2 linked regions of the Embleya scabrispora genome follow. The protein of the gene in region 1 binds, or shares a complex with, the protein of each later gene. Links are inferred from orthologs where the notes say so. Each region holds a gene or a part of one and is shown on either strand. Other genes may lie near its edges. The genes, in order: tig and rpsG.

Region 1 (11,338 bases):
TCGACGATCCTGACGACGACCAGCGTGCCGCCGACGCGGACCACGACCTGCCCGCCGCTGCCGCCGTCCTCCGGCGTGCTGTGGATCGCGAGCGTCTCGTCGCCCAGTTTGGGGTGGGCGGCCTCGGCGTGCTTGACCGTCGAGGCCTCGCCCTCGGAGTCCTTCGTGGTGAGCGAACCGCACTTCGCGAGCGCGGTCCGCGCCTTGCCCAGCACCGTTTCCGCGTCGGTGCCCGCGAACGCGAACAACTCGGTCGTGATCACCGCCGACGGCGTCGGGGCGCCGCCGATCGTCACCGCGGCCTGGGCCGCGGCCGCCGGCTTGACGGCGCCCTGGCGCGGCAGCAGCAGGTCGGTGACCGGTTGGCAGTCGGGCGCCGCCGCCGTCACCCGCTCGCCGGCCCCCTTGGGCTCCCGGGTGAGGTAGGTGCCCTGCGGCAGCTCCGCCGCCGTGAGGAGCGCCTTCTCCAACTGTGCGGCGGTCAGCGGCGTTGCGGCCGGGGCACCCGAGGCGCCGGGCGCGCCGGGCGCCCCCGCGCCGGGCGCCCCCGCGGCCGGCGCGGGCGCGGTGGCCGGGGGCGTGGAGGGCGTGCTGCTCGCGGCGGGCTTCCCCTCGGTCTTCTTGTCGTCGTCGGAGCCGCACGCGGTGGCCGCGAACACCACCGAACCGATGAGCACCAGCGAACTCGACCGAAACAGGGACTTGCGCATGAAGACGGAATCCTCCGGGGAAGGTCGGCCGTGTCCCGGGCCGCGTCGCGTCGTCACGAGGGAGCGGACGAGGCGGCGCGGACCGACGGGATGTGATCGGCCGTCAGGAAAGCGGTGGCAGCGACCGTGCGCCGATCGACGTCCCCCCACGAGACGTGCGTCCGACGGCGAACGGGCCGAGGGCTCCCGTCCGACGCGACGCGAACCACCCTGCACAGCAGGGGAGTCCGGGCCCGGATGACGAGAGCGCGCTCATCATGATGCAGCACCCTCACCTTTGCCAACTATTTAAGCCGAGCGGCCTCGATCACCTCGCGCCACCACGTCGGCAGCGCCTCCACATGCCCGACCCACCCGGTCGGCAACTCGGCGCGGACACCGACGATTCCCCCGACGATCGCGCACGTCGTGTCCACGTCGCCGCCCGCGCTCGCGGTCGACCAGAACGCCGCCGCGTAGTCGTCGAGGTGCCGGGCCGCCGACCAGATCGCGAACGGGACGGTGTCGGGGGCGCTCACCAGGCGGCCGTTGCCGAGCGCGCGACCCACCGCGCGAGAGTCCGTCCGGCTTGCCGACTCCACTGCGGCGCCCAGGCGTTCGCGGACCAGGCCGGCGGGTGTGCGGTCCCGGACGAAGGTGATGAAGTCGGCCGGCTCCGGCCGCTCCAGGGTGGCCGCGCCCGCCGCCGCCACGGCCACCGCCACCGCGCCCGCGACGCCCTCGGGGTGGGTGTGCGTCACCTCGGCCGAGCGCGCCGCCTGCTCCACCACCGCGTCGAGGTCGGCCGCGAACCACGCGCCCAGCGGCGCCACCCGCATCGCGGCCCCGTTGCCCCACGAGCCCTGCCCGTCGAACGGTTCGGCGGCCAACGTCCGCCAGTCGCCGCCCTGACGCACCAGGCGCAACATCCGGTTCGTCGAGGGCCCGTAGCCCCGATCGAAGTCGTGCCGCACCGCGAACGCCCGGGCCAACGCGTCCTGGTCGACGCGCCCGCGCCGGACCAGTTCGGCGTGCAGGACGCAGGCCATCTCGGTGTCGTCGGTCCACGGCCACTCGCCGTCCGGAAGGCGACGGTCGGCGAGGCGGCGGAGGTTGTCGGGAACGAAGAACTGGGCGCCCAGAGCGTCACCGAGCGCGAGACCCCGCAGGGAGGCGAGGGCCGAGGAGTGATGAGTCATATGGACGGCCATTATCGTGCCCGCCGTGCTTGGATGATCCGAATGACGTGCCATCAGCTACCGGCGTCCGGCGGCGAGTTCGCCCGCCCGGGCGGTGTGGCCGGAGTCGACCGCCGGCTCGCGGTGCGTGCGTGACCCCGGCGGTCGCCGCCGCCGTACTCGGCTCGGCCGGGTTGCACGCCGCCTGGAACGCGCTCGCGCACGGCCTCGGGGACCGACGCGGGACCATGGTCATGATCCAGGTGGCGAGCCTGGGCATCGGGCTGGTCTGCCTGCCGTTCGTCGGCGTCCCGGCGGCCGGCGCGTGGCCCTGGCTGCTCGGCTCGGCCGCCCTGCACATGGTGTACAACCTGCTGCTGCTCGCGACCTATCGGCTCGGCGACTTCGGTCAGGTGTACCCGATCGCCCGGGGCACCTCCCCGTGGGTCACCGCGCTGATCGGGGTGACCCTGCTGCACGAATACCTCACCGTGACGCAGACCGTCGGCGTGGTGGTGATCTCGGTCGGGATGCTCGTGCTCGCCCTGGCCGGCGGTATACCGCGCCGAACCGAGGCCGCCGCCGTCGCGGCCGCGTTCGTCACCGGCTGCGCGATCGCGCTGTACACCGTCCTGGACGGCGTCGGCGCCCGCTCCTCCGGCTCGGCGATGTCCTACGCGGCCTGGCTCTTCGTCCTCGAATCGGCCCCGACCATCGTGGTCCTGCACCTGCGCCGCGAGCCCACCCGTGAGCGCAACCCGCAACGCGCCTGGGGCCTGCTCGGCGGCGCCATGTCGATCGCCGCGTACACCCTGGTCATCTGGGCCCAGACCCGAGGAACCCTGGCCACGATCGCCGCCCTGCGGGAAACCTCGGTGGTGATCGGCGCCGTGATCGGCACGGTCGTCTTCCACGAGACCTACGGCCGCCACCGCCTCGTCGCCACGATCCTGGTCCTGCTCGGCATCACCGCGATCAACATCGCGTAGCCCACCGGAGCAACGCCGGCCAACCGGGACAAAAAGTGAGATTGGCGACTTTATCCATCGGTCCCACGGACGGGTCGGCCGCGTAAGAGATCCGAAAATCCACCCGGAGGACCCCGGCGTCGACCCGGAAAGGTCGGGACCGAGGCCCACCGAGTCAAGGCCGCAGCCCCCGCGAGCCGTGTCCGGGCACGACAAAGGCCCAGTTCGGAGAAACAACCTCCGACCTGGGCCTTTACCTTTGGAGCGGGTGACGAGGATCGAACTCGCACCACTAGCTTGGAAGGCTAGGGCTCTACCATTGAGCTACACCCGCAGCTGGTGTGGCGTGCACGTGGCGCCTAGGTTAGCGGATTGGTGCGCGGCCAGTGCAGACTCTAGCGTGTCGTCCTCTAGACTTCATCGGGCGCCACGGGGCGTAGCGTAGTGGCTAGCGCGCCTGCTTTGGGAGCAGGAGATCGGGAGTTCGAGTCTCCCCGCCCCGACCACCACATCGAGAATTCGCTGCAGGATGGATCGGTAGCACCGGTTCTGAACCTTCAGTGTGCCGTCAGGCAAGATGCACAGGCCCGGAAGAACAGCCCGCAGCAAGGAGACCCTTACCGTGAAGAGCGCCGTCGAGACGTTGAACCCGACCCGGGTTCGGCTCACCGTCGAGGTTCCCTCCGAGGAGCTGAAGCCCAGCCTCGACGCGGCGTACAAGAAGATCGGCAAGCAGGTGACGGTCCCGGGCTTCCGCAAGGGCAAGATCCCGGCGCGCATCATCGACCAGCGCTTCGGTCGCGAGGCCGTCTTCGTCGAGGCGTTCGACGACATCCTGTCCTCGTCGTACGGCAAGGCCGTCGAGGAGAACGAGCTGCGCGTGCTGGGCCAGCCCGAGGTCACCGAGGTCACCGACGTGACCGAGCTGGCCGGCGGCGCCGATCTGAAGTTCACCGCAGAGGTCGACACCCGTCCCGAGATCGAGCTGCCGGACTACTCCGGCATCGAGGTCGAGGTCGATGACATCACCGTCACCGACGAGGACGTCGCCGAGAAGATCGAAGAGCTGCGCGACCGCTTCGGTGCGCTGAACACCGTCGAGCGGGCCGCGGCCGAGGGCGACACCGTCGTCATCGACATCGAGGCCAAGGTCGACGGCGAGGTCCTGGAGGACGGCGTCGCGAAGGCGATGTCGTACCAGATCGGCGGCGACACGATGCTGGACGGCCTCGACGCCGCCGTCATCGGCGCGTCGGCCGGCGAGACCAAGACCTTCGAGACCGAGCTCCAGGGCGGCAGCGCCGCCGGGCAGACGGCCGAGGTCTCGGTCGTGGTGACCACCGTCAAGGCCAAGGAGCTCCCCGAGCTCGACGACGACTTCGCGCAGCTGGCCAGCGAGTTCGACACGCTGGACGAGCTGAAGGCGGACCTGCGCGAGAAGCTGGACCACCAGAAGCTGCACGACCAGCAGAACGAGGGCCGGGACAAGGTCCTCGAAGCCCTGCTGGAGCAGATCGAGGTGCCGCTGCCGGAGAGCATCGTCACCGAGGAGATCGAGCAGCGCCGCGGTCAGCTGGAGCAGCAGCTCGGCATGATGGGCATGGACCTGGCCAAGTGGCTGGAGATCCAGGGCCAGACCGCCGAGGAGTACGAGGAAGAGCTCCAGGACAGCGTGCGCAAGGGCATGCGCGCCCAGTTCGTGCTCGACGAGGTCGTGAAGAAGGAGCAGCTCTCCGTCAACCAGGAAGAGCTGACCCAGCACCTCATCCAGCGGGCGCAGCAGTCCGGCATGAGCCCCGACCAGTTCGCCCAGCAGGTCATGCAGTCCGGCTACGTGCCGGTCCTGGTCGGCGAGGTCGCCCGCGGCAAGGCCCTCGAGGTCATCGCCAAGAGCGCCAAGGCCAAGGACGCCTCGGGCAACGAGGTCGGCCTCGGTGTCGACCTGCACGCGGACGACCACGAGGGCCACGACCACGCCGAGACCGAAGAGGCCGCGGCGACGGACGAGGCCACCACGGACGAGACCGCGGCGGACAAGGCCGAGGCCTGATCCACTCGCGCACCGGCCACGGCCGGCGCGGCACGCGACACCCGGGCCCGGTCCCCGCTTCGGCGGGGGCCGGGCCCGTCGGCATGCTCCGCAGGCCCGCAGAGGGGCGCACACGCCTCGGCGGAGGCATCCGGTGCCCGGCGGTCGATCCGGGTCGGATCCGCGCGCGACTACCCCGGCACCGGCCGGATATCGCCCTGCTGCGCTCTGGGCGAACAGTCCTGAGTCTGGGATGGCCTGCGACGATCCGCGCGTTAGGGTCGCTGTACGAAGGGGGTCACCCGCCACAAACGCAGGTGCCTCCCAAGGTCGACTTCGTGACGGCTCGGGATTGCCGTCGGAAACGAGCAGGTGGATACGTGACGAATCCGCAGATCGTGACTCCGGGGCTCGCGGTGCCCACTTCGCGTGCATCTCAGCCGGGTGGGATGGGGCTCGACGACCAGGTCTACAACCGGTTGCTGCGCGAGCGGATCATCTTCCTCGGCTCGGTCGTCGAGGACCAGATCGCCAACGCGATCTCCGCCCAGCTTCTGCTGCTGAACGCGGAGGACCCGGAAAAGGACATCTGGCTCTACGTCAACTCGCCCGGTGGCTCCATCACCGCCGGTATGGCGATCTACGACACGATGCAGTGGATCAGCAACGATGTCGCGACCGTCGCGATGGGCCTGGCCGCCTCGATGGGCCAGTTCCTGTTGACCGCCGGAGCCCCCGGCAAGCGCATCGCGCTGGCCAACTCCGAGATCCTGATGCACCAGCCGTCCGCCGGCCTCGGCGGCTCGGCGTCCGACATCAAGATCCAGGCCGAGCAGCTGCTGCGCACCAAGCGCAAGATGACTCGCCTGATCGCACACCATTCCGGGCAGACCCCCGAGAAGATCGAGCACGACTCGGACCGCGACCGCTGGTTCTCCGCCGAAGAGGCCAAGGAATACGGCCTGGTGGACCACGTCGTTCGCAGTGCGGCCGAGGTTCCCAACACCGGCAGCACCAGCTGATCCCGGCGTCCGTACCGACCGACCGCACAGCCGACAAGCGCTGACGGCGGTCACCGGTCGCCCGGCAACCGAGTCGAGTCCGCAGTCCCGGAGGGCTGAGATTTCATGAACGACAATCTGTTCCACCGGCCCGAGGGCCTGGCACCCCTGGCCTCGCGCAGCGCCGAGAGCCGCTATGTCCTGCCGCGCTTCATCGAGCGCACGTCGCAGGGCTACCGCGAGCAGGACCCGTACACCAAGCTGTTCGAAGAGCGGATCATCTTCCTCGGCGTCCAGGTCGACGACGCGTCGGCCAACGACGTGATGGCGCAGCTCCTGACGCTCGAGTCGATGGACCCCGATCGGGACATCTCGATGTACATCAACTCGCCCGGCGGGTCCTTCACGGCGCTCACCGCGATCTACGACACGATGCAGTTCGTGCGCCCCGACATCCAGACGGTGTGCATGGGCCAGGCGGCCTCCGCCGCGGCCGTGCTGCTCGCCGCGGGAACTCCGGGCAAGCGAATGGCGCTGCCGAACTCCCGCATTCTCATCCACCAGCCGTACAGTGAAACCGGGCGCGCGCAAGTCAGCGACCTGGAGATCCAGGCTCGTGAGATCCAGCGCATGCGCACCATGCTGGAGACGATGCTCGCCAAGCACACGACCAAGCCGATCGAGCAGATTCGCGACGACATCGAGCGCGACAAGATTCTGACGGCCGAAGAGGCGCTCGCGTACGGCCTCATCGACGAGATCACGGCACCTCGGAAGGTCGTCGGCTAGTGTCCCCGCCCGGTCGGCGGCTTGCCGCCGACCGGACAACGGTGACCGGTTGATGGTCAAAACCGGGGGAAACCGGGGGAGCGGAGATTCCGGCGGGGTACCGTCGAAAGACCAGGCACCAGGTCCGGTACATCCGGGGCCCAGGCGAAGGAGATGCACCTCGTGGCACGCATCGGTGACGGTGGCGACCTGCTCAAGTGCTCGTTCTGTGGAAAGAGCCAGAAGCAGGTGAAGAAGCTCATTGCCGGTCCGGGTGTCTACATCTGCGACGAGTGCATCGACCTGTGCAACGAGATCATCGAGGAGGAGCTCTCCGAGTCCTCCGAGTTGAAGTTCGAGGAGCTTCCCAAGCCGCGGGAGATCTACGAATTCCTCGACGGCTACGTGGTCGGGCAGGAAGTCGCCAAGAAGGCGCTTTCGGTGGCGGTGTACAACCACTACAAGCGGGTCCAGGCCGGCGAGGCGGGCAAGGCCTCGCGCGACGACGGCGTGGAGTTGGCCAAGTCGAACATCCTGCTGCTCGGGCCGACCGGCTGCGGCAAGACGCTCCTGGCGCAGACCCTGGCGCGGATGCTCAACGTGCCGTTCGCCATCGCCGACGCGACCGCGCTCACCGAGGCGGGCTACGTCGGCGAGGATGTGGAGAACATCCTCCTCAAGCTGATCCAGGCGGCCGACTACGACGTCAAGAAGGCCGAGACCGGGATCATCTACATCGACGAGGTGGACAAGATCGCTCGCAAGAGCGAGAACCCCTCGATCACCCGCGACGTGTCCGGCGAGGGTGTCCAGCAGGCGCTGCTGAAGATCATCGAGGGCACCACCGCGAGTGTGCCGCCGCAGGGCGGGCGCAAGCACCCGCACCAGGAGTTCATCCAGATCGACACGACGAACGTGCTGTTCATCGTGGGCGGCGCGTTCGCCGGCCTGGAGAAGATCATCGAGGGCCGGGTCGGTCGCAAGGGCATCGGCTTCGGCGCGCAGATCCGCTCCAAGCGCGATGTGGAGAGCGCCGACTCGTTCGCCGACGTGATGCCCGAGGACCTGCTCAAGTTCGGCATGATCCCCGAGTTCATCGGCCGACTGCCGGTGCTCACCTCGGTGCACAACCTGGACCGCGAGGCGCTGATCCAGATCCTGACCGAGCCCAAGAACGCGCTGGTCAAGCAGTACCGCCGGCTGTTCGAACTCGACGGCGTCGAGTTGGACTTCGAGATGGAGGCGCTGGAGGCGATCGCCGATCAGGCGATCATGCGCGGCACCGGTGCCCGCGGCCTGCGCGCGATCCTCGAAGAGGTGCTCCAGTCGGTGATGTACGAGGTCCCGTCCCGCAAGGACGTGGCCCGCGTGGTGGTCACCGACCAGGTGGTGCTCAAGCACGTCAACCCCACGCTGGTGCCGCGCGACGTGGTCAAGCGCGAGCGGCGCGACAAGAGCGCCTGATCGAGGCCGGGTCGGGCCGGCGTGCCGGCCCCGACCCCGATGGCCTATCGGGCGGTACCCGCGTACACGTTGGCGATCACCAGGCGGGCGTGGGCCGTGCCCGCGCCGTCGCTGACGTAGATCAGATCGTGCTCGTCGCCCCACAGGCACATCGCCGTGGTGGGGTTGTGCCAGCACCGGAGCAGCCCCGGCGGACCGCCGGGCACCGGCGCCTCCTCGGGCGTCGCGACCGCCGGTACGAAGTCCCTGACGTAGGCCATCGGCGCCGTCTCGCGCCTGCTCGCCAGGGTCAGCAACACCGTCTCCCGGGTCTGTGCGCCGCCGAAGACCTCGGTGCGCACGTCGGTGAAGGTGCGGGCCATCGTCGCGGACAACTCGGCCACCGCAGGCGGGAGTTCGGTGCGGGCCACCGGCCCGCGGCCCTCGATCGCGGCAGGCATCGCGAGCGGCCCGGACATCCGTGCGGCGGCCGGTGCGGTGGGCAGGCCACGCGGTGTGCGGGCCCCGTCGCCGCCGGTGTCCAGGAGCAGCAGCACGGTCACCACGGCGGCGGTCACCACCAGCGCGCTGCCGAGTACGCCGGCCAGGAGCACGAGCCGTTCCCGCGACCGGCTCCCGCCCGGGTCCGGGTGGCCCGGCGGGCCGAACGGATACCCCGCCCCGCCCGTCCCGGGCCCCTGCCCGCCGCCGTATCCGTCGCCCATCGCCCCCACCGCCCCGTGGTCCGGCCGTACGTCATCGGTACCCGGTACAACGACGGCGGGGCCGCGAGGCGACGCGCGAACCGGTGTTCGACCGGCCGGGCCCGCGCGTCGCCGACGGGCGCTACTTCTCCAGGTCCGCGCGCATCGCCTTGAACTTCACCGCGGCCTGGTCCGCCGACAACCGGTCGAAGTACGCGACGGCCGTGGTGTACCGGTCCGCCCATCCGCAGATCGCCGCCGGCCGGGCGTCCTGGGCCGGTACACACTCCAGGGTGCCGCCCAGCGGGCCCGGGTCGTAGCCCTTCATGGAGAGCCCCGCCGGAACGCCGCCCTCGGTGGCGTTCACGTGGTCGACCATGCCGCGGACCATGTGCTCCAGGCGCTTCCCGTCGATCCCGGTCATCCCGTCCACCCCGACGAACAACACCGAGCGCGGGCCGGACCCGGCCGCGCCGTACGCCGCGACCAGTACGTTGTTCGCCGGCGAGCGCACCTCGCCCGGATCGACCGGGACGTCGCTCGGCCCGTCCGGCAGCCGGACCAGGCCACCGGCCTGGGCGGACGGCCGGAGCCGCGGGACACCGTCCGAGCCGGCCGGCCGGCCCGACGGGGCCGACGTCGACGGCGCGGTCGACACGTTCTTGCCGGGCGGCAGGGTCGGCGGCTTCGTGACGGTCGCGGTCGACAGGACCTTCTCCGGCGGCGCCGTCGTGGCGGCCTGTGCCGGGCCGCTCTTGTCGTCCTTGTCGTCCTTGGCCCCGCAACCCGTCAGCACGGTGGCCCCGAGCAGCGAGAAGGTGGCGGCGGTGAGCAGTGTCGCGGTGCGAGTACGCACGAAGATCCCCCCGGATTCGAGAACTCACGGACATCGGGCCGCTCCCGGCGCTGCGACCGACGCGTGATCGGCGAAACCGGAACGGCTTGTACCGCAAGCTAGCGGTGCCCGCCGGCCGGCGGGGTCGCGGTGACAGCACGGTGACAAGCGCGAGACGTCGTCGACGCGAAACCGGCCCGCGCCGGCCGCGTCGTCGCCCCCCGCCCGCCGCCCGCCCGCCGTCGGCTTGCCGCGTCGAAGGCGCCCACGCGCCTTCCGTAGACTGGGGCGGTGACCGAGAACACCACTCCCGCAGCCGCTGCCGCCGAGCAGCCGCAGGCCCTTCCCTCCCAGTACACCCCCGCCGAGGTAGAGGGGAAACTGTACGAGCGCTGGGTAGCCGCGGGTTGGTTCGAGGCCGACGCCAAGAGCGACAAGCCGCCGTACACGATCGTCATCCCGCCGCCGAACGTGACCGGGCAGTTGCACCTCGGTCACGCGTTCCAGCACACGCTGATGGACGCGCTCACCCGCCGCAAGCGCATGCAGGGCTTCGAGGCGCTGTGGCTGCCCGGCATGGACCACGCCGGCATCGCCACCCAGAACGTGGTCGAGCGCGAACTGGCCAAGGAGGGCAAGTCGCGGCACGACCTGGGCCGCGAGGCGTTCGTGGACCGGGTCTGGCAGTGGAAGGAAGAGTACGGCGGGCGGATCCTCGGCCAGATGCGCCGGCTCGGCGACGGCGTCGACTGGTCGCGCGAGCGGTTCACCATGGACGAGGGCCTGTCCCGGGCCGTGCAGACCATCTTCAAGCGGCTCTACGACGACGAGCTGATCTACCGCGCCGAGCGCATCATCAACTGGTGCCCGCGCTGTCTGACCGCGATCTCCGACATCGAGGTCGAGCACCAGGACGACGAGGGCGAGCTGGTCTCGATTCGCTACGGCGACGGCGACGCCTCGATCGTGGTGGCCACCACCCGCGCCGAGACCATGCTCGGCGACACGGCCGTCGCGGTGCACCCGAGCGACGAGCGCTACGCGCACCTGGTCGGCACCGAGATCGAACTGCCGCTCACCGGTCGGCGGATCCCGATCGTGGCCGACGAGCACGTGGACCCCGAGTTCGGCACCGGCGCGGTCAAGGTGACCCCGGCGCACGACCCGAACGACTTCGAGATCGGCCGCCGGCACGACCTGCCGATGCCGACGATCATGGACGAGCGCGCGATGGTCACCGCGCACGGCCCGTTCCAGGGCCTGGACCGCTACGAGGCCCGCTTCGCCATCGTGGCCGCGCTGCGCGAGCAGGGCCGGATCGTCGCCGAGAAGCGCCCGTACACACACGCCGTGGGGCACTGCTCGCGCTGCAAGACCACGGTGGAGCCGCGCCTGTCGATGCAGTGGTGGGTCAGGGTCGAGCCGCTGGCCAAGGCCGCCGGCGACGCGGTGCGCGACGGCCGGGTGGCCATCCACCCGCAGGAGTTGGCCGGGCGCTACTTCGCCTGGGTCGACAACATGCACGACTGGTGCATCTCGCGGCAGCTGTGGTGGGGCCACCGCATCCCGGTCTGGTACGGCCCGAACGGCGAGACGGTCTGCGTGGGCCCGGACGACGAGGCGCCCACCGGCGAGGGCTGGACGCAGGACACCGACGTGCTGGACACGTGGTTCTCCTCCGGCCTGTGGCCCTTCTCCACCCTCGGCTGGCCCGAACAGACCG
Region 2 (11,364 bases), 2.0 Mb from region 1 along the record:
CCCAGCCGGGCACCAACGGCCTGGCCATCGCGTCGATGATCCTGGGCATCGTCTGGATCTACTGGCTCGGCAGCCTGCTCGCGGTGATCTTCGGGCACATAGCCCTGGCCCAGACCGCCCGCACCGGCCAGGAGGGCCGCGGCATGGCGATCGCCGGCGTGGTGCTCGGCTGGGTCGGCATGGCGGTGCTCGCGGTGGTGATCGTGGCGCTCATCGTCGATTCCGGGCACGACCACGGGTATTCCGATTACCTCGGCCTGCTCGTCGGAGGAAGCGGCGTGCGCTGACCCGAAGCCCGGCCCGCCCGGGGGAGCGGCCCCGTGCGCTCGTTCGCCTCTTGCCGCGATGCCGGGTACGGTGGGGCCCGGAGAGTGACATATCGGCCCGAGCGAATCGGTGCTCCACCAGCGTGAGAGCGTCGGATTCGGTGTCGTGGTGGGGGTCTTTCTTTTCGCTTTGACCTCTGCTGCTGTGGTAGGTAGTCTCTCTCCTTGTGCCTGGGGTGTCCCCGGGCTCTTGTGCCTGCGCTCACCGCAAACCTCTCGGGATGCGTGCGTGAGAGGGCGCGGGAGACCGACCCGCAGCCTCCTGAGCAAGCACACTCCCAAGACCGGGCGACACGCCCGACCGCGGGGGTCGGGCTTGCCGGTGGTTCCGGCGTCGACCGGGATGCAGGCCGATTCAGACATTGCAGTCGCTTCAAAAAGACCGCTCGGCACGAAGAAGACGGAGACGCGGTGCCCACGATCCAGCAGCTGGTCCGAAAGGGCCGCCAGGACAAGGTCGACAAGGCCAAGACTCCGGCGCTCAAGGGGAGCCCGCAGCGTCGCGGCGTGTGCACCCGTGTTTACACGACGACGCCGAAGAAGCCGAACTCTGCGCTTCGCAAGGTCGCGCGTGTGCGCCTCACGAGTGGCATCGAGGTGACGGCCTACATTCCCGGCGAGGGTCACAACCTCCAGGAGCACTCCATCGTGCTCGTTCGCGGTGGTCGTGTGAAGGACCTCCCCGGTGTCCGCTACAAGATCATCCGTGGTTCGCTCGACACCCAGGGTGTCAAGAACCGCAAGCAGGCGCGCAGCCGCTACGGCGCGAAGAAGGAGAAGAGCTAATGCCGCGTAAGGGCCCTGCCCCCAAGCGACCGGTCATCATCGACCCGGTTTACAACTCGCCGCTGGTCACCTCGCTGGTGAACAAGGTCCTGATGAGCGGCAAGCGCTCCGTCGCCGAGAAGATCGTCTATGGCGCGCTCGAAGGCTGCCGCGAGAAGACCGGTACCGACCCGGTCATCACGCTCAAGCGCGCGCTCGAGAACGTGAAGCCGACCCTCGAGGTCCGCAGCCGCCGTGTCGGTGGCGCGACCTACCAGGTGCCGGTCGAGGTCCGTCCGGGCCGCTCCACGACCCTCGCTCTCCGCTGGCTCGTCGGCTACTCCCGCGCCCGTCGCGAGAAGACGATGACCGAGCGTTTGATGAACGAGCTGCTGGACGCGAGCAACGGTCTGGGTGCCGCGGTCAAGCGCCGCGAGGACACCCACAAGATGGCCGAGTCCAACAAGGCCTTCGCGCACTACCGCTGGTAGTTCCACCCGCAACGACGAGAAGCCGAGAGAAGACAAGCCACGATGGCTACCACTGCTCTTGATCTGGCCAAGGTCCGAAACATCGGCATCATGGCCCACATCGACGCGGGCAAGACCACCACCACCGAGCGGATCCTGTTCTACACCGGGGTCAACTACAAGATCGGTGAGGTTCATGAGGGCGCTGCCACCATGGACTGGATGGAACAGGAGCAGGAGCGCGGCATCACCATCACGTCTGCCGCGACGACCTGTCACTGGACGCTCGACGACGTCGATCACACGATCAACATCATCGACACCCCGGGCCACGTCGACTTCACCGTCGAGGTGGAGCGTTCGCTGCGCGTGCTCGACGGCGCCGTCACCGTCTTCGACGGTGTCGCCGGCGTGGAGCCGCAGTCCGAGACCGTTTGGCGTCAGGCCGACCGGTACGGCGTGCCGCGCATCTGCTTCGTGAACAAGCTCGACCGCACCGGCGCCGAGTTCCACCGCTGCGTCGACATGATCGACGCGCGCCTGGGCGCGGTTCCGCTGGTCATGCAGCTGCCGATCGGCACCGAGATGGACTTCCAGGGCGTTGTCGACCTGGTCGCCATGAAGGCGCTGGTCTGGTCCGCCGAAGCGGCCAAGGGCGAGATGTACGACGTCGTCGACATCCCGGCCACGCACGTCGAGGCGGCCGCCGAATACCGCGGCAAGCTGCTCGAGACGATCGCCGAATACGACGACCAGATGATGGAGCTGTACCTGGAGGGCCAGGAGCCCGACACGGAGCAGCTGATCGCCGCGATCCGTCGCGCGACCATCGCCTCGACCAAGGGTGAGAACAAGGGCAAGCCCACGTTCACCCCCGTGTTCTGCGGTACCGCGTTCAAGAACAAGGGCGTCCAGCCCCTGCTCGACGCGGTCGTGCGCTACCTGCCGTCGCCGCTCGACATCGAGGGCATCCAGGGTCACGCGGTCAACAACGAAGAGGAAGTCATCGTTCGCCAGCCGAGCGACGACGAGCCCTTCGCGGGCCTCGCGTTCAAGATCATGCGTGACCCGCACCTCGGCAAGCTCACCTTCGTCCGGGTCTACTCGGGTGTCCTGGAAGCCGGCAGCTCCGTGCTGAACTCGGTGAAGGGCAAGAAGGAGCGCATCGGCAAGATCTACCGGATGCACGCGAACAAGCGTGAGGAGATCCCGTCGGTCGGCGCGGGCGACATCATCGCGGTGATGGGTCTGAAGGACACCACCACCGGCGAGACGCTCTGCGACCCGTCGAACGCGGTGATCCTGGAGTCGATGACGTTCCCGGCCCCGGTCATCGAGGTCGCGATCGAGCCGAAGTCCAAGGGCGACCAGGAGAAGCTGGGTGTCGCCATCCAGTCCCTCGCCGCAGAGGACCCCTCCTTCCAGGTGCACACCGAGGAGGAGACCGGCCAGACCATCATCGGTGGCATGGGCGAGCTGCACCTCGAGGTGCTCGTCGACCGGATGAAGCGCGAGTTCCGCGTGGAGGCCAACGTCGGCAAGCCGCAGGTGGCCTACCGCGAGACGATCCGCAAGGTCGTCGAGCGCGTGGACTACACGCACAAGAAGCAGACCGGTGGTACCGGTCAGTTCGCCAAGGTGCAGATCGCGCTCGAGCCGCTCGAGGGCGACGCGTACGAGTTCGTCAACAAGGTCACCGGTGGCCGCATCCCGAGGGAGTACATCCCCTCGGTCGACGCGGGCGCGCAGGAGGCCATGCAGTACGGCGTGCTCGCGGGCTACCCGATGGTCGGCGTGCGTCTGACGCTGATCGACGGTGGCTACCACGAGGTCGACTCGTCCGAACTCGCCTTCAAGATCGCCGGTTCGCAGGCGTTCAAGGAAGCGGCTCGGCAGGCGTCGCCGGCTCTTCTCGAGCCGATGATGGCCGTCGAGGTCACCACGCCCGAGGACTACATGGGCGATGTGATCGGCGACCTCAACTCGCGTCGCGGCCAGATCCAGGCCATGGACGAGCGCTTCGGTGCGCGTGTCGTCAAGGCTCTGGTCCCGCTGTCGGAGATGTTCGGCTATGTCGGCGACCTCCGCAGCAAGACCTCGGGTCGCGCGAGCTACTCCATGCAGTTCGACTCCTACGCCGAGGTTCCGAGGAACGTCGCCGAGGAGATCATCGCCAAGTCGCGCGGCGAGTAATTTCCCGCAGGCGCGGCACCAGCGATACCTGGGGGACCCGGGGTCCGTAGACGGACTCCGGGGCCTCCGCCCCGGCTCACCCCCGATACCCGACGTCGTACGGCGTAAAGAACCAGTCCACAGGAGGACCCCAGTGGCGAAGGCTAAGTTCGAGCGGACTAAGCCGCACGTCAACATCGGCACCATTGGTCACATCGACCACGGTAAGACGACGCTGACCGCGGCGATTACCAAGGTGCTGCACGACGCGTACCCGGACCTGAACCCCTTCACGCCGTTCGACCAGATCGACAAGGCGCCGGAGGAGCGGCAGCGCGGTATCACGATCTCGATCGCGCACGTCGAGTACCAGACGGAGAACCGTCACTACGCGCACGTCGACTGCCCCGGGCACGCCGACTACATCAAGAACATGATCACCGGTGCCGCGCAGATGGACGGCGCGATCCTCGTGGTCGCCGCCACCGACGGCCCGATGCCGCAGACCAAGGAGCACGTGCTCCTGGCCCGCCAGGTCGGCGTTCCGTACATCGTGGTCGCGCTGAACAAGGCCGACATGGTGGACGACGAGGAGATCCTGGAGCTCGTCGAGCTCGAGGTGCGCGAGCTCCTCTCCGAGTACGAGTTCCCGGGCGACGACCTTCCGGTCGTGCGGGTCTCGGCGCTCAAGGCGCTCGAGGGCGACAAGGAGTGGGGTGGCAAGCTCCTCGAGCTGATGGCCGCCGTCGACGAGGCGATCCCGACCCCGCCGCGTGACACCGACAAGCCGTTCCTCATGCCCGTCGAGGACGTCTTCACGATCACCGGTCGTGGCACGGTCGTCACCGGCCGCATCGAGCGTGGCATCGTCAAGGTCAACGAGACTGTCGACATCGTCGGCATCAAGGAGACCAAGACCACCACCACGGTCACCGGCATCGAGATGTTCCGCAAGCTGCTCGACGAGGGCCAGGCGGGCGAGAACGTCGGTCTGCTCCTCCGCGGCATCAAGCGCGAGGACGTCGAGCGCGGCCAGGTCATCATCAAGCCGGGTTCGGTCACGCCGCACACCGACTTCGAGGCCCAGGTCTACATCCTGTCGAAGGACGAGGGTGGCCGTCACACCCCCTTCTTCAACAACTACCGGCCGCAGTTCTACTTCCGTACGACGGACGTGACCGGCGTGGTGACCCTCCCCGAGGGCACCGAGATGGTCATGCCGGGTGACAACACCGGCATGGACGTCGCGCTGATCCAGCCGATCGCCATGGAAGAGGGCCTGCGTTTCGCCATCCGCGAGGGTGGCCGCACCGTGGGCGCCGGCCAGGTCGTCAAGATCAAGAAGTGATGAAATCCCGCCCGCCGGTCCACCTGGGTCGGCGGGCGGGGCTTTGTCCGGATCGATTCCACCCCCTAGGTGGGACCGGATATCCATTGCTCGGGGGCTCTCTCCATCCCGGGGGAGCCGCTCGATTGGCCAAGCCCGCCATCGGTGGGGCATACTAGCCAAGTTGCTCGGATGGACAACGGGCTGCGCCGTGCCTGTCGCGAAGACGGTACGTAGCGCGGCCCCCGTTGGCTCCGAACAATCGGTGGACTTCTGTCCTGCCACCCATGCAGCCGGCGTCGTCGCTTAGTGACCTCGTGCCGTCCTTTCGCTTGCCGCAGCGAAGGTGACGCCGAGCGTACGTTGCCCAGGCCCCCAGGCCGCCCGTAAGGGTTTCCAAGGGGCGCTTGTGAGCAACAAGGCGACACGCCCGACCGCGGGGGTCGGCGGGGAAGGGAAACCCCGAGGGGTTTTCAGCCCAAGTCTTCTCCCCGTGTCAGCGGGGGTGATCCGCAGCGGTACGAGAGAAGGAATTCGAAGCAGCCATGGCGGGACAGAAGATCCGCATCAGGCTCAAGGCCTACGACCACGAGGTCATCGACAGCTCGGCGAAGAAGATCGTCGAGACGGTGACGCGTACTGGTGCGCAGGTTGCGGGACCGGTGCCGCTGCCGACCGAGAAGAACGTGTACTGCGTCATCCGCTCGCCGCACAAGTACAAGGACTCGCGCGAGCACTTCGAGATGCGCACTCACAAGCGGCTCATCGACATCCTCGACCCCACGCCGAAGACGGTCGACTCGCTCATGCGTCTCGACCTGCCGGCCGGCGTCGACATCGAGATCAAGCTCTGAGGACGCACCGACGATGACGAAGCAGATGAAGGGCATCCTGGGCAAGAAGCTCGGCATGACCCAGGTCTGGGACGAGAACAACCGCGTCGTTCCAGTGACTGTGGTCGAGGCCGGGCCGTGCGTCGTGACCCAGGTCCGCAACAGCGAGGTCGACGGCTACTCCGCCGTCCAGATCGCGTTCGGCGCGATCGACCCGCGCAAGGTGAACAAGCCGCTCGCCGGCCACTTCGCCAAGGCCGGTGTGACCCCGCGTCGCCACCTGGTCGAGCTCCGCACCTCCGACGCCGGCGAGTACACGCTGGCGCAGGAGATCACCGCCGATGTGTTCGAGGCCGGCCAAAAGGTCGACGTCATGGGCACCTCGAAGGGTAAGGGCACGGCCGGTGTCATGAAGCGACATGGCTTCAAGGGTCTCGGCAGCTCGCACGGTACGCAGCGCAAGCACCGCTCGCCCGGCTCGATCGGTGGCTGCGCCACCCCGGGTCGTGTGTTCAAGGGTGTGCGCATGGCGGGCCGCATGGGCAACGAGCGCGTCTCCACCCAGAACCTGACCGTTCACGCCGTGGACGCGGAGAAGGGCCTGCTCCTGATCAAGGGTGCGGTCCCCGGTCCGAACGGCGGCCTGGTTCTGGTGCGCACTGCGGCGAAGGGTGTGTGAATCTCATGACCAGCATTGACGTTCTTTCGCCCGCCGGCGACAAGTCCGGGACGATCGAGCTCCCCGCGGGGATCTTCGACGTCCAGGTGAGCATCCCGACGATCCACCAGGTCGTCGTGGCGCAGCTCGCCGCCGCCCGTCAGGGCACGCACAAGACCAAGACTCGTGGCGAGGTCCGCGGCGGTGGGCGCAAGCCGTACCGCCAGAAGGGCACCGGTCGCGCCCGTCAGGGCTCGACCCGCGCGCCGCAGTTCGCCGGTGGTGGCGTCGTGCACGGTCCCGTGCCGCGCGACTACGAGCAGCGGACCCCGAAGAAGATGAAGGCCTCCGCCCTGCGCGGCGCCCTCTCGGACCGGGCTCGGCACGAGCGCATCCACTGCGTCTCCGCGCTGGTCGAGGGCGAGACGCCTTCGGTCAAGGCCGCGAAGACCCTCCTCGGCAAGATCAGCGAGCGCAAGAACCTGCTCCTGGTCGTCGAGAAGTCCGACACCGCCGCCTGGCTGAGCGCTCGCAACCTCCCGCAGGTGCACGTGCTCGAGGTCGGGCAGCTGAACACCTACGACGTGCTCGTCTCCGACGACGTGGTCTTCACGAAGGCCGCTCTGGAGCGCTTCATCGCCGGACCGGCGAAGGCTGCCTCGGCGGTCGCGGGCTCCGACGAGCTCGAAGGGAGCATCGCGTGAGCACCGACACCGTCGAGAGCACGACGAAGGTCACCAGCAAGACCTACACCGACCCGCGCGACGTGCTGCTGAAGCCGGTGATCTCGGAGAAGAGCTACGGGCTCATCGACGAGAACAAGTACACGTTCATCGTGCACCCCGACGCCAACAAGACCCAGATCAAGCAGGCCGTCATCGCGGTCTTCGGGGTCAAGGTCGAAAGCGTCAACACGATCAACCGCGTCGGCAAGCGCAAGCGCACCAAGACCGGTTTCGGCAAGCGCAAGGACACGAAGCGCGCGATCGTCACCCTTGCAGAGGGCGAGCGGATCGACATCTTCGGTGGACCCGTCGGCTGACGGCCGCTGATACGGACGAGGACTAAGAGAAGCCATGGGCATCCGCAAGTACAAGCCGACGACGCCGGGCCGTCGTGGCGCCAGCGTCGCCGACTTCGTCGAGATCACGCGGTCCGAGCCGGAGAAGTCGCTGGTCCGCCCTCTGCACAGCAAGGGTGGTCGTAACAACCACGGCCGCGTGACCGCTCGCCACCAGGGTGGCGGACACAAGCGCGCGTACCGACTGATCGACTTCCGGCGCAACGACAAGGACGGCGTTCCGGCCAAGGTCGCGCACATCGAGTACGACCCGAACCGCACCGCGCGCATCGCTCTCCTGCACTACGCGGACGGCGAGAAGCGCTACATCCTGTGCCCGAACAAGCTGAAGCAGGGCGACCGGATCGAGAACGGTCCGGGCGCCGACATCAAGCCGGGCAACAACATGCCGCTCCGGAACATCCCGGTCGGTACGGTCATCCACGCCATCGAGCTCCGGCCCGGTGGCGGCGCGAAGATCGCCCGTTCCGCGGGTGTCAGCGTGCAGCTGCTGGCGAAGGAGGGCGCCCACGCGACCCTCCGCATGCCCTCGGGCGAGATTCGCCTGGTGGACGTGCGCTGCCGGGCGACGGTCGGCGAGATCGGCAATGCCGAGCAGTCGAACATCAACTGGGGCAAGGCCGGTCGCATGCGCTGGAAGGGCAAGCGCCCGACCGTCCGCGGTGTGGCGATGAACCCCATCGACCACCCGCACGGTGGTGGTGAGGGCAAGACCTCCGGTGGTCGCCACCCGGTGAGCCCCTGGGGCAAGCCCGAGGGTCGTACTCGTCGGCCGAAGAAGGCCAGCGACAAGCTCATCATCCGCCGCCGCAAGACGAACAAGAAGCGCTAGGAGCAGTCTCGATGCCGCGCAGTCTGAAGAAGGGACCCTTCGTCGACGGCCACCTCATCAAGAAGGTGGACGTACAGAACGACAAGGGAACCAAGAACGTCATCAAGACCTGGTCCCGCCGCTCGATGATCGTCCCGGCGATGTTGGGCCACACGATCGCGGTGCACGACGGCCGCAAGCACGTCCCGGTGTTCGTGACCGAGTCGATGGTCGGCCACAAGCTCGGCGAGTTCGCGCCGACTCGGACCTTCCGCGGTCACGAGAAGGACGACCGGAAGTCGCGTCGTCGCTGACGCGGCGAATCGCATGGATATCGAGATGAGCAAGGGGACGTCGATGGAAGCCAGGGCTCAGGCGCGGTACATCCGCGTCACGCCCATGAAGGCCCGCCGTGTGGTGGACCTCATCCGTGGCATGAACGCCGCGGAGGCCCAGGCGGTCCTGCGATTCGCCCCGCAGGCCGCGAGTGAGCCGGTCGGCAAGGTGCTGGACAGCGCCATTGCCAACGCCGGTCACAACCACAACCTGGACACGAACAACCTGTACGTGTCCTCCGCCTACGTGGACGAGGGTCCGACCCTCAAGCGTTTCCGTCCGCGGGCACAGGGCCGGGCGTACCGCATCCGCAAGCGCACCAGCCACATCACCGTGGTTGTCGCCGAGAAGGAGAGGACCCGCTAGTGGGCCAGAAGGTTAACCCGCACGGGTTCCGTCTCGGCATCACCACGGACTTCAAGTCCCGGTGGTACGCCGACAAGCTGTACAAGGACTACGTCGGCGAGGACGTCAAGATTCGTCAGATGATGACGAAGGGCATGGAGCGCGCCGGGATCTCGAAGGTCGAGATCGAGCGCACCCGTGAGCGCGTCCGCGTCGACATCCACACCGCCCGGCCGGGCATCGTCATCGGCCGTCGTGGTGCGGAGGCCGACCGCATCCGCGGTGAGCTGGAGAAGCTCACCGGCAAGCAGGTCCAGCTGAACATCCTCGAGGTCAAGAACCCCGAGGTGGACGCCCAGCTGGTCGCGCAGGGTGTGGCCGAGCAGCTTTCGAGCCGCGTGTCCTTCCGCCGCGCGATGCGCAAGGCGATGCAGAGCTCCATGAAGGCCGGGGCCAAGGGCATCAAGATCCAGTGCGGTGGTCGTCTGGGTGGGGCCGAGATGTCCCGTTCGGAGTTCTACCGCGAGGGTCGGGTGCCGCTGCACACGCTGCGCGCCAACGTCGACTACGGCTTCTTCGAGGCCCGTACGACGTTCGGTCGCATCGGTGTGAAGGTGTGGATCTACAAGGGCGACGTGAAGAACATCGCCGAGGTCCGTGCCGAGAACGCCGCGGCGCGTGCCAGCAACCGTCCCGCCCGTGGTGGCGCTCCCGAGCGTCCCCGCCGCGGCGAGGGTGGCGGCGGCGGTCGTGGTGGCGAGCGCGGTGGCCGTGGTGGCCGCGGCGGACGTCCGCAGCAGAACGACGCGCAGGCCACCGGTTCCTCGGACACCGGTTCCGCGCCGGCGGCCGAGGCTGTGAACTCGGCGCCCGAATCCGGATCGGAGGCCTGACCCCGATGCTGATCCCCCGCAGGGTCAAGCACCGCAAGCAGCACCACCCCAAGCGTGGTGGCCGCGCCAAGGGCGGTACGGAACTGGCGTTCGGCGAGTACGGCATCCAGGCCCTCGGCCAGGCGTACGTCACCAACCGTCAGATCGAGTCCGCTCGTATCGCCATCACCCGGCACATCCGCCGTGGTGGCAAGGTGTGGATCAACATCTACCCCGACCGTCCGCTGACCAAGAAGCCTGCCGAGACCCGCATGGGTTCCGGTAAGGGCTCGCCCGAGTGGTGGGTCGCGAACGTCAAGCCCGGTCGGGTGATGTTCGAACTGTCGTACCCGAACGAGAAGGTGGCTCGTGAGGCGCTCACCCGCGCCGTGCACAAGCTGCCGATGAAGTGCCGGATCGTCCGGCGCGAGGCTGGTGAGGCGTGATGGCGGCCGTTACCAAGGCGTCCGAGCTCCGCGAACTCGGTGACGAGGAGATCGTCGCCAAGCTCCGCGAAGCCAAGGAGGAGCTGTTCAACCTCCGTTTCCAGGCGGCGACCGGGCAGCTCGAAAACCACGGGCGGCTCAAGGCTGTCCGTAAGGACATCGCCCGGATCTACACGCTGATGCGCGAGCGCGAGCTGGGCATCGACGTGCAGGAGACCGGAGGCGCGGCGTGAGCGAGAAGACTGAGATGACTGAAGCAGCCCGGGGATTCCGCAAGACCCGTGAGGGCCTCGTCGTCAGCGACAAGATGGACAAGACCGTCGTCGTCGCCGTCGAGGACCGCGTGAAGCACCCGATGTACGGCAAGGTCATCCGCCGCACGAACAAGCTGAAGGCTCACGACGAGCAGAACGCCTGTGGCGTCGGTGACCGTGTCGTCCTCATGGAGACTCGGCCGCTGTCCGCCAGCAAGCGCTGGCGCATCGTCGAGATCCTCGAAAAGGCCAAGTAGCGAGCGCCGGTCGCCCCACCATCCGTGGGTCGTGACCGCGACGTGACGATCAGGAGTTAGACGTGATCCAGCAGGAGTCGCGACTGCGAGTCGCCGACAACACGGGTGCGAAGGAGATTCTCTGCATCCGTGTGCTCGGTGGCTCCGGCCGGCGCTACGCGGGCATCGGGGACGTCATCGTTGCCACCGTCAAGGACGCGATCCCCGGTGGCAACGTGAAGAAGGGCGACGTCATCAAGGCGGTCGTCGTGCGGACGGTCAAGGAGCGCCGGCGTGTCGACGGCTCCTACATCCGCTTCGACGAGAACGCCGCCGTCGTCCTGAAGAACGATGGCGAACCCCGTGGCACCCGTATTTTCGGCCCGGTCGGCCGTGAGCTTCGCGAGAAGAAGTTCATGAAGATCATCTCGC

What was found.
Region 2: the proteins of tig (region 1) and rpsG are in contact, whole or in part, in a crystal structure (PDB 3GTY), measured with the Thermotoga maritima proteins. The link is inferred for Embleya scabrispora from one-to-one orthologs. Residues at the interface, in WP_004081061.1 of Thermotoga maritima: Glu122, Val124, Val129, Leu130, Tyr133, Glu188, Gly259, Ile262, Tyr263, Glu266, Ser270, Glu273, Gln274, Glu277, Arg308, Gln311, Ile312, Ser315, Tyr316, Glu325, Arg329, Arg336, Leu363, Phe366, Trp367, Arg373, Leu377, Arg381, Leu384, Glu387; in WP_004081843.1 of Thermotoga maritima: Lys34, Lys52, Lys55, Glu59, Arg62, Gln63, Glu66, Asn67, Lys69, Val71, Arg95, Ala109, Lys110, Lys111, Gly112, Arg113, Pro114, Glu117, Glu121, Ile124, Ala125, Tyr127, Asn128, Asn129, Thr130, Gly131, Lys135, Asp139, Arg142, Met143.

What each region holds. Positions count from the first base shown.
Region 1 is NZ_MWQN01000001.1:4,547,386-4,558,723, forward strand. Bases 2,852-5,671 are described here. They hold tig (trigger factor), read left to right. Parts: upstream 2,852-3,457; coding sequence 3,458-4,885; downstream 4,886-5,671. Other genes in these bases: B4N89_RS20115 (DMT family transporter), read left to right, coding at 2,852-2,856; B4N89_RS51520 (ATP-dependent Clp protease proteolytic subunit), read left to right, coding at 5,314-5,671. Outside these bases: B4N89_RS20105 (hypothetical protein), read right to left, coding at 1-710; B4N89_RS20110 (ADP-ribosylglycohydrolase family protein), read right to left, coding at 995-1,888; more of B4N89_RS20115, read left to right, coding at 2,020-2,851; more of B4N89_RS51520, read left to right, coding at 5,672-5,886; B4N89_RS20140 (ATP-dependent Clp protease proteolytic subunit), read left to right, coding at 5,992-6,654; ATP-dependent Clp protease ATP-binding subunit ClpX, read left to right, coding at 6,817-8,097; B4N89_RS20150 (hypothetical protein), read right to left, coding at 8,142-8,801; B4N89_RS20155 (hypothetical protein), read right to left, coding at 8,923-9,636; B4N89_RS20160 (valine--tRNA ligase), read left to right, coding at 9,907-11,338. UniProt on the Bacillus subtilis protein: Involved in protein export. Acts as a chaperone by maintaining the newly synthesized protein in an open conformation. Functions as a peptidyl-prolyl cis-trans isomerase.
Region 2 is NZ_MWQN01000001.1:2,576,445-2,587,808, reverse strand. What follows is about bases 1-2,846. They hold rpsG (30S ribosomal protein S7), read left to right. Parts: upstream 1-1,111; coding sequence 1,112-1,582; downstream 1,583-2,846. Other genes in these bases: fusA (elongation factor G), read left to right, coding at 1,625-2,846; rpsL (30S ribosomal protein S12), read left to right, coding at 738-1,112; B4N89_RS50690 (DUF4190 domain-containing protein), read left to right, coding at 1-287. Outside these bases: more of fusA, read left to right, coding at 2,847-3,754; tuf (elongation factor Tu), read left to right, coding at 3,888-5,081; rpsJ (30S ribosomal protein S10), read left to right, coding at 5,606-5,914; rplC (50S ribosomal protein L3), read left to right, coding at 5,928-6,572; rplD (50S ribosomal protein L4), read left to right, coding at 6,578-7,255; rplW (50S ribosomal protein L23), read left to right, coding at 7,252-7,593; rplB (50S ribosomal protein L2), read left to right, coding at 7,628-8,464; rpsS (30S ribosomal protein S19), read left to right, coding at 8,476-8,757; rplV (50S ribosomal protein L22), read left to right, coding at 8,801-9,145; rpsC (30S ribosomal protein S3), read left to right, coding at 9,145-10,017; rplP (50S ribosomal protein L16), read left to right, coding at 10,023-10,442; rpmC (50S ribosomal protein L29), read left to right, coding at 10,442-10,675; rpsQ (30S ribosomal protein S17), read left to right, coding at 10,672-10,953; rplN (50S ribosomal protein L14), read left to right, coding at 11,016-11,364.